2 linked regions of the Celeribacter indicus genome follow. The protein of the gene in region 2 interacts with the protein of the main gene of each other region in a pairwise test. Links are inferred from orthologs where the notes say so. Each region holds a gene or a part of one and is shown on either strand. Other genes may lie near its edges. The genes, in order: ftsZ and P73_RS18640.

The links.
Region 1: the proteins of P73_RS18640 (region 2) and ftsZ interact in binary tests that used the Escherichia coli proteins (3 or more experiments, as listed by UniProt). The link is inferred for Celeribacter indicus from one-to-one orthologs.

What each region holds. Positions count from the first base shown.
Region 1 is NZ_CP004393.1:3,260,496-3,263,703, forward strand. Bases 314-3,204 are described here. They hold ftsZ (cell division protein FtsZ), read right to left. Parts: upstream 2,657-3,204; coding sequence 971-2,656; downstream 314-970. Other genes in these bases: lpxC (UDP-3-O-acyl-N-acetylglucosamine deacetylase), read right to left, coding at 314-657; ftsA (cell division protein FtsA), read right to left, coding at 3,077-3,204. Also shown: more of lpxC, read right to left, coding at 1-313; more of ftsA, read right to left, coding at 3,205-3,208. UniProt on the Escherichia coli protein: Essential cell division protein that forms a contractile ring structure (Z ring) at the future cell division site. The regulation of the ring assembly controls the timing and the location of cell division.
Region 2 is NZ_CP004393.1:3,783,256-3,786,487, reverse strand. Bases 69-2,983 are described here. They hold P73_RS18640 (rod shape-determining protein), read right to left. Parts: upstream 2,088-2,983; coding sequence 1,050-2,087; downstream 69-1,049. Other genes in these bases: P73_RS18635 (2-isopropylmalate synthase), read right to left, coding at 2,323-2,983; mreC (rod shape-determining protein MreC), read right to left, coding at 69-996. Outside these bases: P73_RS18650 (hypothetical protein), read right to left, coding at 1-65; more of mreC, read right to left, coding at 58-68; more of P73_RS18635, read right to left, coding at 2,984-3,232. UniProt on the Escherichia coli protein: Forms membrane-associated dynamic filaments that are essential for cell shape determination. Acts by regulating cell wall synthesis and cell elongation, and thus cell shape.

The sequences.
Region 1 (3,208 bases), 520 kb from region 2 along the record:
GACGACCGCATTCTCGAACGTGCCGCCGAGGGCGAGCCCGTTTTCGCGCATCGCATCCACGTCGGACTTGCGGCAGAAGGTGCGGCACATCGCCAGTTCGCGCACGAAGGCGCCGTTGGCCATCACGAGGCTCTTGTCCTGCACGCCGATCGCGGCATCGGCAAAGTCGATGTGAAACGCGATCTCCATCGTGTCGGAGGGCTCGAGGCGCGCGACGGCATCGCCGCGGCGGATCTCCACCGGACGGAGGACCCGGAGCGCGCGGGTCGGCCCCTCCTGGCGCACCAGCCCGGCGGCGAGGATCCCGTCGACGAAGGGCGCGGCGGAGCCGTCGAGGATGGGCACTTCGGGCCCGTCGACGGAGATCGTCGCGTTGGCGACGCCGCACCCTGCCAGTGCGGCCATGATATGCTCGATGGTCGACAGCTCGACGCCGTCTTCATTCCGGATCAGGGTGCAGAGTTGCGAGGGCACGACCGTATCCCAGCGCGCGGCGACGATCGGGTCGCGGCGGTCGGCGGCATCCGCATGGATGTCGGCACGCAGGAAGGTGATCCCGCTGTTGGCGGGCGCCGGCGTGACGCGCATGGTCACCGGCGCGCCGGAGTGGAGGCCCACCCCATCGAACCGGATCTCTTTGGCTACCGTAGTCTGCACCATCTGCTCTCTGCTTTCTCCCGCCCTCTTGTCGGAGCGGGTGGCTTCCTGAACAGGGACCGCACCGGCCCCCGGCGCCACGGAGGCGCCTTCGTTGAGGATGATTTAACCACGCCGTGCCCGGCTCTCAATTCAAAGATTGTAACCGTTTGAAACATAGACCGCCGCGCGCCGGCAGGAAGATGCGCAAGATCCCGTGCGGGCGCGGCAAGCCCTTGTTCCAAAACAGGAAAGACCGCCCGGAGGCGGCCTTTCCACGATGTTTCACGATGTGATCGTGACCCGGCGTCATGTCCGCCGGTCCCCTCCTGTTTCAGTTCGCCTGACGGCGCAGGAAGGCGGGGATCTCGATCTTCTCGGCCTGCGGATCGCTGTCCTGATCCTCGTCATAGGCCTGATGCACCTGCGGGCGGGCCTGCGGCTGCGCGCCGAAGCGGGGCTGCGGCGCCGGCTGCGCGGCACGGGGCTGGGGCTGGTGGGCGTGCGGCTGCTGCGCCTCGCCTTCGCCATGCCCGGTCATGCGGCCGATGAGCGAATTGATCCCGAAACGCCCCTGTTTCGCGGCGGGCTGTTCCGGCTGCGGCTGGTGGTGATGCGGCTGCACCTGACGCGGCTCGGCGCGCGGCTGCTTGGCGACAGCGGCCTGAAGACGGGCCAGGGCTTCCGGCGAGGGCGTGCCCGGCGCGGGCGCGCGGGGCGCGACGAAGGCCTCGGGCTCGGGTTCGTGCATCGCCGGCTGCGGCGCGGGCTGCGGACGCGGCTGGTAGGCGGGCGGCGGCAGGTCGTCCTCGGCGGGGCGATAGCTTTCGCGCGCGGCCTGCTCCTCGCGGCGCTGGGTGGCCTGCGGGTCGAACACGTCGAGGGTCGGCTGGGCCGGCGCCTCGGGGGCGGGCTGATAGGCCTGCGGCTGCGGCTGCGGCGCAGGGGCCGCCGGAGCGGCGGGGGCGTGCTCGATCTTCTCCTCGACCGTTTCGGGCGATTGCAGCGGCTCGGCCAGGCGGCGGCGCGGCACGGGCATTTCGCCGATATTCTGGTTCGCGTCGATGCCGGTCGCGACGACGGAGACGCGCATGCCCCCTTCCATGTCGGGATCGAGGGTCGAACCGACGATGATGTTGGCGTCCGGATCGACCTCTTCGCGGATCCGGTTCGCCGCCTCGTCGAGCTCGAACAGCGTGAGGTCGTAGGCGCCGGTGATGTTGATGAGAACACCCTTCGCACCCTTGAGCGAGATCTCGTCGAGCAGCGGGTTTGCTATGGCCTTCTCGGCCGCCTGGATCGCGCGATCCTCGCCGGTCGCCTCGCCCGTGCCCATCATCGCCTTGCCCATCTCGTCCATCACCGAACGGACGTCGGCGAAATCGAGGTTGATGAGCCCCGGACGGACCATGAGGTCGGAGATGCCCTTCACCCCCTGATAGAGCACGTCGTCGGCCATGGAGAAGGCCTCGGTGAAGGTGGTCTTCTCGTTGGCGAGGCGGAACAGGTTCTGGTTCGGGATCACGATGAGCGTGTCGACCATCTTTTGCAGCGCTTCCACGCCCTCGTCGGCCTGGCGCATGCGCTTGGCGCCTTCGAACTGGAAGGGCTTGGTCACGACGCCGACGGTCAGCACGCCCAGCTCGCGCGCGGCCTGGGCGATGATCGGCGCGGCGCCGGTGCCGGTGCCGCCGCCCATGCCCGCGGTGATGAAGCACATGTGCGCCCCCGCGAGGTGGTCGACGATCTGTTCGATGCTTTCCTCGGCCGCCGCGGCGCCGACGGAGGGACGGGCCCCCGCGCCGAGACCCTCGGTCACCTTCACGCCCATCTGGATGCGCGCCTGCGCCTTGGCGTGCTGGAGCGCCTGCGCATCGGTGTTCGCCACGACGAAATCGACGCCTTCGAGCTGCTTCTCGATCATGTTGTTGACCGCGTTGCCGCCCGCACCGCCGACACCAAACACGGTGATTTTCGGTTTCAACTCGTCCCGCTCGGGCATCGTCAGATTCAAAGCCATGATCGTCCGCCTGCTGTTTTGATCGGCCGGTCAGGTCTGCGCCTGTCCGCCGGTTGACTGTCCCCGCCCCTGAATCGGGGCAAAATTTACCTACTCACCCCGAATCCTACGGAGTTTCGAGGGGCTCGTCATCCCAAAAACAGGAGAAAACCACAAAATCTGGGGGATCCCGCGCAACAATTCGGCGGGATCTTGCGCAAAACACGAGATTTAGCTGGTCGCGGCGCGCAGACACCTACGCACCCGGCCGGGGACCGGGGGAACGGCCCGCCTCCGGGACGGGTCCCGGACTGGGCGTCGCAATGTCGGGGCACTGCTCGGGTGCCTCTTCGGTGTGCCGGCCGCGCCGGTCGCCGCCCGCGTTGGCCGCGGATCCATGTCCCTTTTACCACCGTCCCGGCAGGCCGGCAACCGCCGCGCTCACCAGTTGTCCTTGAACCAGCGCATCGCCCGCTTGAGCGAATGGGCAGGATAGCGTTCCGCCGGGATCTCGAAATCCCACCATTCGTCCTGCGGATTGGCGGCGAAGAGGCAGAGCCCGACCGCGGAGGC
Region 2 (3,232 bases):
ATGGCCGACAGCGCGAGAAAGCCCGCCCGATAGCTCCAGCGGCGCAGGGTGCGCGGATCAACCATCGGCCGCCCCTTCCTCCCCGGCGGTCCGGTCCGGCCCGGCCGGTTCGGTTTCGACGAAGGGGGTGAGCGGCCGCTCCGGCAGGATCAGCCCGCCGGGATCGGTGATCTGTTCGCTGACATGGGTGCGCAGCACGCGCAGGTAGTCGAGCCGCTCGTAATCCGCGGCGAGGATCACCCGGAGCCGCCGGTCCGGCCCCATCGCCACCTGCCCGATGAGGATGTCCGCGGGAAAGACGCCGCCGTCGCCCGAGGAAACGACCCGGTCGCCGGGGCGCACCAGTTCGGGGCTCTCGATGAATTCGAGCGGCGGGCGCGCGGTGTTGTCGCCCGAGAGGATCGCGCGCTGGCCGGAAGGCTGGATCGTCACCGGCAGGCGCGAGTTCGAATCGGTCAGCAGGATCACGCGCGAGGAGGTCTCGCCGACGCCGGAGATCCGGCCGACGAGCCCGATCCCGTCCATCGTCGCCCATCCGTCGCGGATCCCGTCGCGCGCGCCGACGTTCATCAGCACGGACTGGCGGAAGGGGGAGCCGCTGTCGGCGGTCACCACCCCCGTCACATAGGTGTATTTCGGGTCGAGCCGCACGTTGTTGAGATCGAGCAGCTTGGCGTTCTTCTGCTCGAGCTGGAGCGCGGCTTCCTTCCACGCCTGCATCTGCCGCAACTCGTTGCGCAGCTCCTGGTTCTGCTCGTAGAGGCGCTGGTAGCTCTGGAAGTTCTCGAGCATGCCGATCGTCTTCGTCACCGGCACGAGCGCCCATTCGAAGGAGGGGACGACCCGGTCGACGAGCTGGGCGCGCATCCGCTCCACCCGCGGGCTGTCGATGCGCCAGAGCACGAAGATCCCGATGCACAGCAGAAGAAAGATCCCGGCCAGCAGGCGCTGGATCGGGCGGACATAGGTCTCCGCATTGCCTCTGTCTCTGGCCACGTCCGTCTTTCCCGGATCAGGTCGGCCGGTGCCGCGCGCGGCGGCAGGCAGCCTCAGCTGTCGTAATCAATAACGTGCCGGAGTTGCTTTTCATACTCCAGCGCCTTGCCGGTGCCGAGCGCCACACAATTCAGTGATTCGTCGGCGACCGAGATCGCAAGGCCGGTCTGTTCGCGCAGCGCGAGGTCGAGCTCGCCCAGAAGCGCGCCGCCGCCGGTGAGCATGACGCCCCGGTCGACGATGTCGGCGGCGAGGTCGGGCGGCGTCGTCTCGAGCGCGGTCATCACCGCCTCGCAGATCGCCTGCACGGGTTCGGCGAGCGCCTCGGCGACCTGCGCCTGGCTGATCTCGATCTCCTTCGGCACGCCATTGAGCAGGTCGCGCCCGCGGATCGTGAGCACCGAGCCGCGCCCGTCGTCGGGCATGCGCGCGGTGCCGATCGAGGTCTTGATCCGCTCCGCCGTGCCCTCGCCGATCAGAAGGTTCTGCTGGCGGCGCAGGTAGTTGATGATCGCGTCGTCCATCCGGTCGCCGCCGACCCGCACCGAACGCGCATAGACGATGTCGCCCAGCGACAGGACCGCCACCTCGGTGGTGCCGCCGCCGATGTCGACGACCATGTTGCCGGTCGGGTCGGTGATCGGCATCCCCGCGCCGATGGCCGCCGCGATCGGTTCCGCGATCAGCCCGGCCTTGCGCGCGCCGGCGGAAAGCACGGACTGGCGGATCGCGCGTTTCTCCACCGGGGTCGCGCCATGGGGGACGCAGACGATGATCTTCGGCTTGGAGAAGGTCGTGCGCTTGTGCACCTTGCGGATGAAATGCTTGATCATCTCCTCGGCGGTATCGAAATCGGCGATCACGCCCTCGCGCATCGGGCGGATGGCCTCGATTGAGCCGGGGGTCTTGCCGAGCATGTGCTTGGCATCCTCCCCGACCGCGAGCACCTGCTTGCGCCCGTCCTTGACGTGATAGGCGACGACGGAGGGTTCATTGAGGATGACGCCCTTGCCCTTGACATAGACGAGCGTGTTCGCCGTGCCGAGGTCGATTGCCATGTCCGAAGAAAAAAGTCCGTTAAGTCCCGCCATCTTGTTCCTGATGCCCCGTCCTGCGCGCAAATTTGGAGAATCCCCCGTAACGGCGACTTATAGGGGGTGGCGGGGGTGTGGAAAAGGGGCGCGTGGCCGCGCTGTGGCGAAGTCTCGCCAAGCCGGCCCGCCGCGGCCCCGTCTCCGCTCCCGGATTTTGCAGCTTTCGTATAAATAAACGGCAAGACGCCCCCGAAGGAGCGCCTTTTCCGTTCGAATCGGACAAGTTCCGAAATCAGACCGTATCGGTGTATTTCACCGTCTTCACATCCGAATCCGGGGCCGATTTCTCGCGCCGCACCAGCAGGCGGTTCAGCGCGTTGACATAAGCCTTCGCGGAGGCGACGACCGTATCCGTGTCGGAGGACTGGCCGGTGACGATCTTCCCGTCCTCCTCGAGCCGCACGGAAACGGTGGCCTGCGCGTCGGTGCCCTCGGTCACCGCATGCACCTGATAGAGCTGCAACCGCGCCGTGGTCGGGAAAAGCGCCTTGATCGCCTTGAAGGTCGCATCCACCGGTCCGTCGCCCTGGCAGGTCTCGCGCGTCTCGACACCGTCGATCTCGAGGATCAGGTCGGCTGATTGCGGCGCCTCCGTGCCGCAGACGACGCGCAGGAATTTCACCTTGATGCGCTCGTTCTGGTCGGCCGCGCCCGCGTCGCGCAACAGCGCGATGAGGTCGTCGTCATAGACTTCCTTCTTGCGGTCGGCGAGGGACTTGAACCGGACGAAAACGTCCTTGAGCTGGTTGTCGCCCATCTCGTAGCCCATGTCCCGGAGCTTCGCGCGCAGCGCGGCGCGCCCGGAATGCTTGCCCAGCGGCAGGGAGGTGCCGGACAGGCCGATGTCCTGCGGGCGCATGATCTCGAAGGTCTCGGAATTCTTCAGCATCCCGTCCTGGTGGATGCCGCTTTCATGGGCGAAGGCGTTCTTGCCGACGATCGCCTTGTTGTATTGCACCGGGAAGCCGGACACCTGCGAAACGCGGCGGGAGATGTTCATGATCTTCGTCGTGTCGATGCCGGTGGCGAAGGGCATGATGTCGTTGCGCACGCGCAGCGCCATCACCACCTCCTCGAGCGCGGTGTTGCCCGCGCGCTCGCCCAGCCCGTTGATCGTGCATTCGATCTGCCGCGCGCCGGCC